DNA from 3 places in the Brevibacillus borstelensis genome. Region 1 is predicted to be linked to each of the others. Evidence: riboswitches for the same ligand, from Rfam matches in the RefSeq annotation. Region 1 holds a riboswitch; each other region holds the start of a gene.
What was found. A riboswitch is a leader RNA that binds a small molecule or an ion and turns the genes downstream of it on or off. The one in region 1 is predicted to bind cobalamin.

Region 1 (4,512 bases):
ATTGCGATCGTGAATGTGCCCACCTATGGACGTCTTGTCCGTTCGCGGGTGCTTAGTCTGAAGGAAGAAGAATACGTGATGGCCGCCAGGGCGATCGGATCAAAGCATTCACATATTATCGTTCAGCATATTCTCCCTAACAGTTTGGCTCCGATCATCGTGACGGGAACACTTGGAATTGCGACCGCGATCATTGAAGCGGCAGCCTTGGGCTTTCTCGGCTTGGGAGCGCAAGCGCCTCAGCCGGAGTGGGGGTTGATGCTCTCCGACTCCCGCCAGTATATTCAAAAAGCGCCGTGGACAGTTATTTTCCCGGGCTTGTCCATCATGCTGACTGTACTTGGCTTTAACCTGATCGGAGACGGGCTGCGCGATGCGCTGGATCCGCGGATGAAAAACTAGGAGCAGCAATCGTTTTTGTGGTTGGCAGACGATGCTACCATGAGCACGGTAACGAAAAACCCCGAAATAAGCGAGGCTTGATTCGGGGTTTTTTCCTATCGGCGAACCTGACGCTTAGGCCCGGATAAGCGTTGACTCAGTATACAGACGCCGGCGACGGTGATAAAGGGCAGGGAGCCATACCGGTTTGTGTAATCCCGTATCGTTGTTATGTTATCCCGTAGGACAATCAGACCGAAGAACCGGGGAGAGAACCGATAAATTCTCTGCAAAGGCGACTCAAAGACGAGGCAGCGCGAGTCACGATCTGGTGCTTTACGCCAGGGACAGCAACCAGTTTGGCTTTGGGCAGATGTTTTTCCAGAAGCTCGCCGTACGGATGCATGTGCTTGTCCTGCTGGCCGTATACGAGCAGCACAGGCTGCTTGATCTCATGCAACCGCTCTGTACAGCGATAGTGATGTCCGATCCTGTACAGGTGATGAAGAGTTTTGGCGTCCGTACGGCTGGCATGCTTTATCCACTGTTCTTTATCTGCCTGCTTGTCCAGGTGTGAGGAAGCCGTCGAGCGGGCTAGCAAGCTCACTCCTCCCAGCTTGGCAATGGCTTCGGCCAAATAAAAGCGGGAGTGCAGGTACAGCTCATTCACCTCGGAAAAACCGCTGATAAGTACAAGGCCCGCGATGGAATCTGGATGGCGCAGGCACCAATCCAGTGCGAGAGAAGCACCTTGGGAATAGCCCATTACGACGACTCGTTTATGTCCAAGAGCATGAATCATCTCCTCCAGCGTCTCGCTAAGATCGGCCATCGTAAAGGGGACAAAGAGCGGTTCACTCGCTCCGTGACCGGGAAGATCAGGCAGGATGAGTTGAAAGTGCTCGGCCAACCCGTGCAAACGGGAAAAGTTGATCATCCCGATGCCAGGTGCATGGATACATACAAGCGGCTGGCCGCTGCCGTAAAGCTGAACAGCCAGCCTGGAGCTATTTGCAGTTGGAACGATTGTATTTTCGCTCATTTTTCATTCACCTCCCCTTTATCCTGTCCTTACCTGTGCATAGTTTTTTCGTCCGTTCGCTTCTTTTTTTGGCAAGGAAATGGTATCCTCGCAGTATGATACCCAAAGAAAGGCGGTTGACCCGTTTGTATCAAGAACGCATTCAGCGCATTCTTGCTTATTTGCAAAAGCAAGGGATAGACGCTGCTTTGATTACACTGCCTAAGCACGTTTACTACCTGACAGGCTTTTTGACCGAGCCGCACGAACGTTTCATGGGCCTGGTTATTCCGGCCGCTGGAGAACCTTCCTTGATCGTTCCGGCACTGGACCGGGAAGCAGCCGCAGAAGCGTCAGGCATCAAACAAATCTTGACCCATACGGATACCGATAACCCGTATGAAGTGTTGAAACAAGCGCTTCCTTCCGGATTAAACAAGCTCGGGCTGGAAAAAAGCCATATGACCCTAGATCGTTTCGAAACGATGAGTGCACTCGTCTCTGCCGGAAGCTATGTCGATATCGAAGAGCCTCTCAGAGAGATGCGCCTGATCAAGACAGCCGATGAAGTGGCAAGGATCAAACACGCTGTCAAGCTGGTCGAAGACGCTCTTGATGAAACTGTGAAAAAAGTAAAGCCGGGTGTGACCGAGACGGAGTTAGTTGCCGAGCTGGAATACCAGATGAAGCGCCTCGGAGCGGAGGGACCTTCTTTCGCTTCGATGGTGTTGGCCGGTGAAAAGTCGGCGCTTCCTCATGGCAATCCGGGAGACCGGGACGTACGGGAAGGCGAACTGCTGCTGTTTGATATTGGCGTTTCCGCTGATGGCTACGTATCTGATATTACCCGCACTTTTGCGGTTGGAGATATCAGCGATCAGCTTCGGGACATCTACGCGACCGTTCTGGCAGCGAACGAAGCGGCTATCGCAGAGGTCCGTCCGGGCGTAACCTTCGCCCATCTCGATCAAACGGCGCGCGGTGTGATTGAAGCCAAAGGATACGGAGAGTACTTTATGCACCGTCTTGGCCACGGACTCGGCATGGATGTTCATGAGTACCCGTCCGTCCATGGGCAAAACCAGGAGGAGCTGCGTCCAGGCATGGTCTTTACCATCGAACCGGGTGTCTATGTTCCCGGGGTAGGCGGCGTACGCATTGAAGACGACGTGCTCGTCACGGAGGATGGATGCGAAGTGCTGACCCGCTATCCGAAAGAATTAACGGTAATCGGAAAAGGCTGATGCAACGGCGGAATCCCGATACGATCGGGAGGATCTCACGCAATCGCCGATCAACTGAATACATACGCTTTATGGTGTGAACCGGGTAGTCTCTTGTACCCGGCCACTTAAAAGGGAAGTTCGGTGAAAATCCGACGCGGTCCCGCCACTGTAAAGGGGAGTGTCCTTGCTGGTATCCACTGTTTCGCGGTCTAAACGCGAGATGGGAAGGGAGCAAGGCGTGATGATCCCAAGCCAGGAGACCTGCCAGAAAGCATACACGATCGACCCACGAGGATGGGGACAGTGTGACGAAGAAACGGCGCCAGACGCTATTGGTCTATCCTTTTGCCGTGTTTCTTTTGTCCGCTGCCCACAAAGGCATTCCCCGGCAAGATCGGAGGATGTCTTTTCTTTTTGAAATACAGGGGTAAGCAAGTACGATGAAACGCGAATGACAAAAGGAGGAAATAAGGATGAGAGCTTTCAACAAACGTCTTGGCTTTTTGTTTTTCGCCGGGGTTGCAGTTGTCCTGGCACTATCCGGATGCGGGGGAGCCGAGTCGAATTCGGCTGCAAACACTGTTGCCCCGACAAATGGCTCAACGCAATCAGCAGGAGGCGGAGAATCTGCAAATGCGGCGAATTCGACAAGTTCCTTGTCTCCTGTAACAATCGAAAACAATGGAAGAACCCTCACCTTTGCTGAAGCGCCGAGGAGAGCCGTATCACTCAGTCAGCATACTACCGAAATCATGCTCGCTCTGGGACTGGAAGACAAAATGGTCGGGACTGCTTATCTTGATGATCAGATTTTGCCTGAGCTTCAGGAGGCATATGCGAAGATTCCGGTGCTGTCCAAGCAGTATCCGTCAAAAGAAGTCCTCCTTGCCGCTGAACCGGACTTTGTGTACGCTGGCTGGAAGAGCGCCTTTACCGACAAAGCGGTCGGGACTGTCGAGGATTTGGAGAAAATGGGCGTTCACGCTTATTTGCAGCAATCTTCCAATATGACAGCACCGGGTCTTGAGGATGTGTACGCCGACATCCAAAATATCGGGCGCATTTTCCGAGTCGAACCAAAAGCGAATGAACTGATCGAGAAGATGAAAACGGAGATCAGGCAAATCAGCGATCACATCAAAGACGTGGCACGGCCGATTCCTGTGTTTGTCTATGACAGCGGAGAGGACAAGCCGTACACAGCTGCCAATAACTACATGACCAGGTTGATTGCGCTGGCAGGAGGCAAGAACATTTTCGACGATGTCCCGAAAGGATGGACAAGCGTAAGCTGGGAAGAGGTAGTCGCCCGCAAGCCGGAAGTGATCGTCATCGTTGATTACGGAGACAAAACCGTTGAACAAAAACGAAATCTGCTTTTGACAAAAAACGAATTGGCTGATCTGCCGGCCATTAAAAACAAGCGTATCGTCGTGCTGCCGCTCTCCGCAGCGGCTGAAGGAATTCGGGCGCCGTTCGCACTAAAAACTCTCGCGGAAGGACTTTATCCGGAGAAATTTTAACGGCAGGACCAATTCATTCCACGTTGGTTAGACCGGTCGATTTTTCCGAAGGAGTGAGAGTTGTGAAACGTACGATACTGGAGAGCTCGGCCGCCACGGATAGCCCCGGACGAAGGGTGATGAAAATCGCCAAGAGAGATATCAGGAGTTTCAGGGGCTGGTTTGCCTCAGTTCTGTTCGTGTTGATTCTGGTGTTGATCGCCAGTGCGACCCTGGCAGTCATGCTGGGCTCAGTGTCGATTCGGCCCGGCACGATCTGGAAAATTGCTTTTTCCCATATTCCGTTGATAGGAGAATGGATACAGGCGGATTGGTCAAAATCGGAAGAAACGATTATTTGGCAGATTCGCTTTCCGCGTGT
Region 2 (4,512 bases), 2.5 Mb from region 1:
AGAAAAATCAGCGGCAGGCAAAAGTCTTCTAAAGATGATGTATCAGGTGCGCGACGAGCGGCTTGAGACGAAGCTTTGGGGGATTACGTTTCCCAATCCGGTTGGGCTCGCCGCGGGCTTTGACAAAAATGCGGAGGTGTACCACGCCCTGGCAGCGCTCGGCTTTGGCTTTGTCGAGGTCGGGACGATCACGCCGCAAGGCCAGCCGGGCAATCCGAAGCCGCGGCTGTTCAGATTAGTGGAACATGGCGCCATCATCAACCGAATGGGCTTTAATAATCTGGGGGCATATTTGGCATCCCAAAATCTGATCGATTACGCTTATGCCGATATTCCGATCGGGATCAACATCGGCAAGAACAAGATTACGCCAAATGAACACGCCGCCAGCGATTACAGCAAGTGTTTGGACATGCTGTACAGCTACGGCCATTACTTTGTCATCAATGTCAGTTCGCCAAACACACCGAATTTGCGCGATTTGCAGGAGACCGAGAGCTTGCGCAGCTTGATTCGCGCAGTCAAGGACAAGGCTTCCGAGCTGGAATCGCGGGGAGCCAAGGCGAAGCCGATCCTGTTGAAGGTGGCTCCCGATATGGCAGACGAGCAGATGCGCGACGTCGTGCAGGCTGCCGTGGCAGAAGGAATCTCCGGTATCATTGCGACGAATACGACATTGTCCCGCGAGCCTGTGCAAGACCATCCGAGAGCGAATGAGGCAGGCGGCTTGAGCGGAAAACCGCTCGAAGCGAGAGCGACCGCCTGGGTCAAGGAGATTTATCAGGAAGTCGGGGACAAGGTGCCGGTCATCGGAGTGGGCGGCATCTTTACCGGAGAGGATGCGTACCGCAAGATTCGCGCCGGCGCCAGCCTCGTCCAGGTCTATTCAGGCATGGCGTATCAGGGGCCGGGGATTGTCAAAATGATCAACAAGCAGCTGCTCCAATTCCTGAAGCGCGACGGCTTTTCGCACATTAGCGAAGCAGTCGGCGTAGATGCACGGTAATTTTGTGATAAAAGCTTGGGAGGCGAGCCAGTCTGCAGCTTTCAGAGTAGCAGCTTCGGCATCTGGCGGTTTGCAGCTTTCAACTGCCAAAGAGAAAAGGGAGAACTGGCACGTTCTCCTTTTTCTTTTGCAACCCATCGTATATAATAGACAATCATCTGCGAATTTTTGGAAAAGAATAAAATGCAGCAAGGTGCCCTTATGAATAGTAAGGGGTAACAGGGAATCGGGTGAAACTCCCGAGCGGTCCCGCCACTGTAACCAGGGGAATGCTCTTTTTTCGAAAGCCACTTGTCGATTTGACGGGGAAGGCAAAAGAGCGTATTGATCCGGAAGCCAGGAGACCTACCTTGCTGCCACACCCATGAGCCTTCGAGGAAAGGAGAGGTGAGCCCAAACGAAACGACTGTTCGCAGTATCGTTAGTTGCCGTGTGCCAAGCTCATCCAAATCGGGTGAGCTTTTTTGCGTGTGTTCTTTAGAGAATCAGAGTAAGGAGTGTTGCTGAATGAGGGGTAGACGCACCGTTGCCAGTGGTCTTCTGATAACCGGATTTCTTGTTTACTTGCTGTTCAATACGCCACAAACCGGACATGCCATGCATATTATGGAAGGGTATTTGCCGGCAGGGTGGTCGCTGTTTTGGTGGGCTGTTTTTCTGCCCTTCTTTTTCCTCGGCTTGCGTCAGGTTCAACGCATTGTCAAAGAGAAGCCCGAATTCAAGCTGCTTTTAGGGGTAGCGGGAGCCTTTGCATTTGTCCTGTCCGCGCTGAAAATTCCGTCCGTGACAGGCAGCAGCTCCCATCCCACAGGAACAGGGCTGGGCGCGATCTTGTTTGGTCCGCTGGTCATGTCTGTACTGGGCAGTCTGGTGCTCTTGTTTCAGGCGCTGCTGCTCGCGCATGGGGGCTTGACGACACTCGGCGCCAATGCGTTTTCCATGGCGGTTGTTGGCCCGTTCGTCGCATATGGCGTGTATCGGCTGGTGGCCAGAAAGAAAGGTGGCCAGAAGCTCGGCATTTTTTTCGCGGCAGCGCTGGCTGACCTCAGCACCTATCTGGTCACTTCCGTTCAACTGGCGCTGGCATTCCCGGCTGCTTCTGGCGGGATTATGGCTTCCTTTGTCAAGTTTGCGGGGATATTTGCCTTGACGCAGGTGCCGCTGGCGATCAGCGAGGGACTGCTGACGGTGCTCGTGTGGAATTGGCTTCAAGCCTACAACGCGCAAGAATTGTCGCAGCTGAAGCTGCTGAAAAGGGAGGGGTAAGAGATGAAGCGTTGGACGAACTGGCTGCTCATTTTGGCGGCAGCGGTACTGGCGGTGGTGCCATTGCTGGTCGTAAAAGATTCGGAATTCGGCGGAGCCGATGGAGCGGCAGAGGAAGCGATCATGGAGGTGGCTCCTGACTACGAGCCGTGGTTTCAGCCTTTGCTCGAACCTCCCGGCGGTGAGACAGAAAGCCTCTTGTTCGCCCTGCAGGCTGCTCTGGGAGCAGGCGTGATCGGGTATGCCATCGGCTTGTACCGGGGCCGGCTGAAAAACAGGCAAGAATGATTGGACGGATCGACTCCCTCGCTTACGAAAACAGGCTGAAGAGGCTGCCGCCCGAACAGAAGCTGCTCTTTTCGCTGGCCATGCTGCTGTTGGCACTGATCAGCCACCCGCTTGTCCAGGGCATTCTGTTCGTCTGGATGAGCGTCTGGATCGTCGTCTATGCCCGCACTCCATGGCGGATCTATTTTGTCGTGGTGGCTGCCTCCGTCGCCTTCCTGCTCGCCGGAAGCCCGGCGCTGCTCCTGGAGGCATCCAGACTGGCGGAATGGACACGGGATGACAATGCAATCGCATCCTGGCAGTTGGGAAGCTGGGTTGTCTATGTGACGGCAGAGGGGCTGTCCAGGGCCATGAGCCTGGCCGCCCGCTCGCTGGCGGCGCTCTCCTGCTTTTCCTTTATTCTTTTTACAGTTCCCTTTGCCGAGGTTTTGCAAGTGTTCCGCCGGATCGGCATCCCCTCCATTCTGACTGATCTGATGATGATCATGTACCGTTTTGTCTTCGTTCTTCTGGAGACAGCCGAGCAAATCTGGACGGCGCAAAAGGCCAGAGGAGGGCACCGCGGCACGGCGGGAACACTCAAGGATGCGGGCAGGCTGATCGTTCAATTATTTATCCGCACGATGGCACGCTACCGCCAGATGTACATCAGCATGACGGCAAGAGGGTTTACGGACGATTTCCGCGTCCTGGTCCATGCCTCCCATATGCGTTCCAAAAGGTACGAATGGGAAGCGGTAGCCGGATGTCTCCTGCTGGCGATGCTGGAATGGTGGATGGGAGGATGAGGCGCGAGTGGCATTCGAAGTGACGACAGATGCAGCAGAACAGACAGATGCAGCAGAACAAGCAGATGCATCAGAACAGACAGCTAGAGCTGCCTTGGACATATTGCGATTTTCATTCGTTCACTACACGTATCCGGGAGCTTCCCAACCGGCGCTCAACGGACTTTCTCTCGGTGTCCCTGCCGGAAAAAAGTGTGTGCTATTGGGCCACAATGGCTGCGGAAAGTCCACCATGTTTCTGCATGCGAACGGAATTTTTCGGCCGAATCTGGGCCAAGTCCTGTGGAAAGGGAAGGCCGTTTCCTACGACCGGGCTCATTTGCTCAAGCTGAAACAAAAAATCGGTCTGGTGTTTCAGGACCCGGAGCAGCAACTGATCGCCGCGACGGTTGCCGAGGATATCTCCTACGGACTATGCAATCAAAAGCTGCCGGAAGCCGTTGTCAGGGAAAAGGTGTACCGCACGATGGAAACATTCGGGATGACCGAATGGGCAGAAACGCCGATTCACCGGCTCAGCCTAGGGCAGAAACGGCGTGTGGCATTGGCCGGAGTCATGGTGCTGGAGCCGGAGCTGCTGCTGCTGGACGAGCCGACAGCCTATCTGGATCAAGAGCAGACGAGAAATTTTGTGCAGGAGCTGGACCGCATCCATGCGGCCGGAACGACAATCCTGATGGCTACGCATGACATTGACCTCGCATTTGCCTGGGCCGACTGGGTGCTGGTCATGGAAAAAGGGAAGCTGGTCCTGGAAGGAGAGCCGGAGGCGGTTTTCTCCCGGCGGGATACTCTGGAGAGGCTGCAGCTTCGTACGCCTGCTGTCTTCGATGTGTGGGAAGCGTTGCCTGCCGCCCTGCGGGAAGAGATCGGTTCTTCCCGGGTGCCGAGGTCCGTGGAGGAGCTGACTGCGGGATTGCGGCGAATAGCTGCAAGCTGCATTACATAAGCCGGTCGCTTGTGCTGGAGGAGCAGCAGTACAGACAGCATCCATGCAGGTGCAATATCGGAACAAAAACAGACTCCAGGTGGTTGAAATATTGGGACAGAACGGATTTCATGTCGTTGAAATATTGGAGTAGAACAGATTTTCATGGTGCTGTACTATTGGAGAAGTGCAGGCCTGCGTTCGCATGGCTTTTAGCAAATCAGGCTGCGAAAAAG
Region 3 (4,512 bases), 670 kb from region 1:
CTTCATAATCCGCTTCCTGCAAACACAACTCTCCCGCAAGCAAGGCCAAGCCGTTGACGCTCCAGCTCACCTGTTTGCTCCTCATCCTCTCGATCAGTGCGGGGTGACCGATCGCATAACCGAGCCGAAGCCCCGGGATAGCGAACATTTTGGTCATGGAGCGTATCAACAGGACGCGCGGAAAATGTCCTAGCCGATCCGCAAGTGTAAACTGCTTCTCCCGAGCCGCAAAATCGAGAAAAGCTTCATCGACAATCAAATGGGTACCGGTTTCATTTGTCCATTCGGCCATTTGCAAAAGCTCGTCTGGTTCATACAATAGACCGGTCGGATTGTTCGGAGAACCGATGAACACGAGCTGCGTCTCCCGAAAGAGCCGATACAGCTCCCGCGCGTCTGGCTTGAAGCCGTTTTCTTCCCGTCCCGCGCATTCCACGACGCGAGCGCCGAATTGGCGGGAAAGTTGGGCATATTCGGAAAAGCACGGCGTCACCACACCTGCGCTTTCCGGCTGCAGAGCGAGCACGGCCAGCGCCATCGCTTCCGCCGCTCCATTTGCCGGCAAAAGGGCGTCTTCCGGCAGACGCAGCCGGGCAGCCAATGCCCGCTTGAAAGCTCGATGGCCGGGATCAGGATAGCGGATAACGGCGGTAAGCGACCTCCCCAGCGCTTCCAGGACCCTTGCCGGAGGACCGAGCGGATTTATATTGGCGCTGTAATCAAGGAACGCCTCGGCCGATACGCCAAAGCGCTCTGCAGCCGTCACCAGATCCCCGCCGTGGCCGTAGGTCTCCAGCAGCCCCATCAGTACTCAACTCCGAGTACAGCGGGAATGCCTTCGTCATAGTAGTGCTTGACCGGCTTCATCTCCGTCACAAGATCGGCCATCTCGATGATCGCGGGCTGCGCATTGCGGCCGGTAATGACCAGATGGACGTGGCGCGGCCTGTTTTGGACCGTATCCAGCACGTCAGCCAGCGGGAGCACATCGTCAATCGGAAAACGATCAATTGCCAGGGCATTGTTCAATTCGTCCAGGATCACCACATCGTACTCGCCGCCAAGCACCTTTTCGCGGGCAAAGCTCCACGCCTTTTCAAGGGCGCTGCGGTGCTCCTCCGGTGTTTTGGTCCAGGTAAAGCCGACGCCCATCTGCACCATTTCGATTCCGAGACGGTCGAAAATAATCTTCTCGCCATAGGTGCGTTCCGGAGACTTGATAAACTGGATCATTAAAACCCGTTTTCCTCTGCCGGTTGCACGTACAGCCAAGCCTAACGCCGCTGTCGTCTTGCCTTTTCCGTCTCCTGTATAGACCAGCAGCAGCCCTCGCTTGTTGTCGGCCTTGCTCATCAACAGCCCCTCCTTCGTTCTGCGCAATCCTTTTGAACATACAAAGCCACTCGGGCAAATCTCCGGGTGAAACGCGAAACTGCCGCCTGCTTTTCCAGGGGAGTACACGCCAACCTTCCGAAAAGTATAAAAAAACGCCTTGTTCCCTTTGGAAAACAAAGGGAGACAAAGCGCGGACAGTTCGCTACAACGATCCACCTCTTCCTTTGACCCGAAGGAAATCAGTGCTCAGGCAAGACAGGCAGGTCTCCTGGCTCGAGAATCGCTGCTTTCCTTCTCCTTCCCGTCCCCGACCCGGGGCAGTGGATGGCAAAATGCCTTGAAGGAAAACTCCTCTCTTACAGTGGCGGGACCGCGTTGGATTTTCACCAAACTTCCCTTTTAACTTCGCTTCCCGCGGCGTGCACCGTGCAGGAAGCAAAGACCTGTTTGCGCGATATGGAAATGTTCAGCCAGCCAAAGACTGGCGCTTGCTATCATCATAACAAAAGTGGGCACGGATAGAAAGAACAAGCTGATCATCGAGTTTTATTCAACAAATGAAAATTAAATGCAGTTTACTAAAGTTTTGTTCTTTGCTAGGATGATGGAAAACATATCCACAAACAGGAGGTGGTCCAGATGAAACAGGATCTCCCGATTCCTCCGGAGCGGCCACATCTCTACGTACAGCCTCTCCTTGAAGAATGCGGCGAAGCGATGCTCCCCCTCTCCAGCTTGTCCGAAAAAATTACGGTCTGGCCGATGTACTACAAGCAAGGCTACGACGGAACCACTCCCGAAGCGTACTTGCGAAAAAGCGCCGCTCTCCGCCTGGTCCAAGCAGCCGAACGCTTGCCCGACGGCTATCGCTTCGTCGTATTTGACGGCTGGCGCTCCTACCAGGTGCAAAGCTCTCTCTATGAAAGATTCAAGCAAACACTGCTCAAGCAGGGCTGGGAAGAAGGCGAGGCGCTTCAGGCCGAACTGAGCAAATTTGTCGCCGTCCCCAGCAAGGATGTGCAAAAGCCATCGCCCCATTTGTCCGGTGGAGCAGTAGACCTGACGATCGAAGGCCCCGATGGGTGGCTCGACATGGGAACAGAGTTTGACGATTTCAGCGAACGGGCCTCTACCCGATTCTATGAAAACGCTCTCAGCCCTGATGAACAGGCGAAAACGATCCGCGCCAACAGACGTCTTCTGTATCACCTGATGACCGAGGCCGGTTTCGTCAATTACCCCAAAGAGTGGTGGCATTACGAATACGGCACGCTTTCCTGGGCACGGCAAACTACTGGACAAGCCATGTACGGGGGAATCTTGGAAATTGATAGCGAAAATAGTTGAATAACCTCAATTTTTGCAATATATTAAAAATATATTAAATTTATAACAAAATGTTGGGGGTTGATCTCTTTGAAGCGCAGATGGTCATTCGTCCTCACCAGCCTGGTTCTCGCTGTTTCCATGCTCGTTGCCGCTTGCGGCACACCGGCGAACCAGCCTCAAGCTCAGAACAACTCGCCGGAATCGCCGGCAAAAACCGAGCCGACCGCACCGAAGACGTCAGCAGACACACTGTTCGTCGCGATCAACGCGGATCAAGGCACGCTCGATCCCGCCGTCACCTTTGACAACGCCGCATGGAAAATCACTTATCCCACCTACGAACGTCTCGTCGAATACGACGGGGAGTCCACAGAGGTCAAGCCCGGTCTCGCCAAGGAATGGAAAGTGAGCGAAGACGGCCTTACCTGGACCTTTACACTGGAAGAAGGACATAAGTTTGCCGACGGTACTCCGGTCACGGCAGAAGCCGTCAAGTTCACCTTCGACCGCACGCTCGCCATCAAGAAAGGCCCGGCTGACGTATACAGCGTGATCAAAGAAGTCAAAGTCGATTCGCCGACACAGGTTACCTTCGTTCTCTCCAAAAACTTCCCGCCATTCCTCTCGACTCTCGCAGCCAACTACGGCGGCATCGTCAATCCGAAGGTAAAAGAAGAAGAACAAAACGGCGATCTGGGCCAAAACTTCCTCGCAAACAACACGATGGGCAGCGGCCCGTACAAGCTCGAAGAATGGAAAAAAGGCGAATATCTCAAGCTCACCGTCAACCCGCACTCCACAGTGAAACCCGCATTCCAAACCGTATACTTCAAAATCGTTCCGGATGCGACAGCTCAGCGCCTGCAGTTGGAACAGGGCGAGATTGACATCGCCGAAGGCATCCCCAATGAACAATTGAAAGCCGTCAAAGAATTGCCCAACGTAGAAGTCCTGCAAAAACCGAGCCTGTTCGTCGACTACGTGTACGTAAACTCCTCCAAAGGCAACGAAGCGCTCAAAAACCCGAAGGTTCGCCAGGCGTTAAGCTACGCGATCGACTATGACGCCCTGACCGAATCCGTGCAGGAAGGCTACGCTACGCAAATGCGCGGTCCAATTCCAAAAGGTCTGTGGGGGCATGATGAATCTGCCCATCAGTACAAGCGCGATGTGGAAAAAGCCAAAGCGCTCCTGGCGGAAGCAGGCGTCTCCAACCTGACCCTCGATCTGCTGTATTCCGACAACAAACCGTGGTGGGAGACAGAAGCACTCACCCTGCAGGCATTTTTCGCCGACATCGGGGTAAAGCTCAATCTCAAAAAGATCGCCTACGCCACGTCCCGCGAAATGATTGACGCCGGCGAATTCGACCTCGCTCTTGGCGTTTGGAGCCCGGACTTCGGCGACCCGTACATGTTCATGAACTACTGGTTTGACTCCGTCAACTTCGGTCTGGCCGGAAACCGCGCCTTCTATAAAAACGACAAAGTGGACGAGCTGGTGCGCAAAGCCGCATCGATCAACGACAAGGCAGAGCGCGAGAAGCTGTACAAGGAAGCGCAGAAGATCGTCATTGATGAAGCGCCTTACCTTTATCTGTATCAAAAGGACTTCCTCCTGCCGGTCAGCAAAAACGTCAAAGGCTTCGTCTACAACCCGATGCTGGAGGGCATTTACAACCTGGCGGAGATGTCTAAATAACGCCTTGAATAAAGGAGTGCTTTCCTCATGAAACAGATCATCCTGAAACGTCTCGCCATGCTGGTGCTGGTGCTCCTCGGGGTCACATTGATCACCTTTTTCCTCTCTCATGTGATCCCGGGAGATCCGGCGCGGATGATGGTGGGA

Region 2: it holds a riboswitch for cobalamin, as region 1 does, so the genes downstream of both, V5G20_RS05875 (energy-coupling factor ABC transporter permease) here and V5G20_RS18430 (ABC transporter substrate-binding protein) in region 1, are expected to answer to the same signal.
Region 3: it holds a riboswitch for cobalamin, as region 1 does, so the genes downstream of both, cobO (cob(I)yrinic acid a,c-diamide adenosyltransferase) here and V5G20_RS18430 (ABC transporter substrate-binding protein) in region 1, are expected to answer to the same signal.

Annotation. Positions count from the first base shown of each region.
Region 1 is NZ_CP144922.1:3,819,892-3,824,403, reverse strand. It holds gene nikC (nickel transporter permease) at 1-402, shown strand, start outside; gene V5G20_RS18440 (alpha/beta fold hydrolase) at 632-1,423, opposite strand; gene V5G20_RS18435 (M24 family metallopeptidase) at 1,549-2,646, shown strand; cobalamin riboswitch at 2,702-2,911, shown strand; gene V5G20_RS18430 (ABC transporter substrate-binding protein) at 3,102-4,151, shown strand; gene V5G20_RS18425 (FecCD family ABC transporter permease) at 4,271-4,512, shown strand, end outside.
Region 2 is NZ_CP144922.1:1,275,792-1,280,303, forward strand. It holds gene V5G20_RS05870 (quinone-dependent dihydroorotate dehydrogenase) at 1-1,006, shown strand, start outside; cobalamin riboswitch at 1,181-1,373, shown strand; gene V5G20_RS05875 (energy-coupling factor ABC transporter permease) at 1,514-2,272, shown strand; gene V5G20_RS05880 (energy-coupling factor ABC transporter substrate-binding protein) at 2,276-2,560, shown strand; gene cbiQ (cobalt ECF transporter T component CbiQ) at 2,557-3,348, shown strand; gene V5G20_RS05890 (ABC transporter ATP-binding protein) at 3,356-4,297, shown strand.
Region 3 is NZ_CP144922.1:4,485,393-4,489,904, forward strand. It holds gene cobD (threonine-phosphate decarboxylase CobD) at 1-805, opposite strand, end outside; gene cobO (cob(I)yrinic acid a,c-diamide adenosyltransferase) at 805-1,353, opposite strand; cobalamin riboswitch at 1,578-1,795, opposite strand; gene V5G20_RS21510 (M15 family metallopeptidase) at 1,975-2,682, shown strand; gene V5G20_RS21515 (ABC transporter substrate-binding protein) at 2,752-4,365, shown strand; gene V5G20_RS21520 (ABC transporter permease) at 4,393-4,512, shown strand, end outside.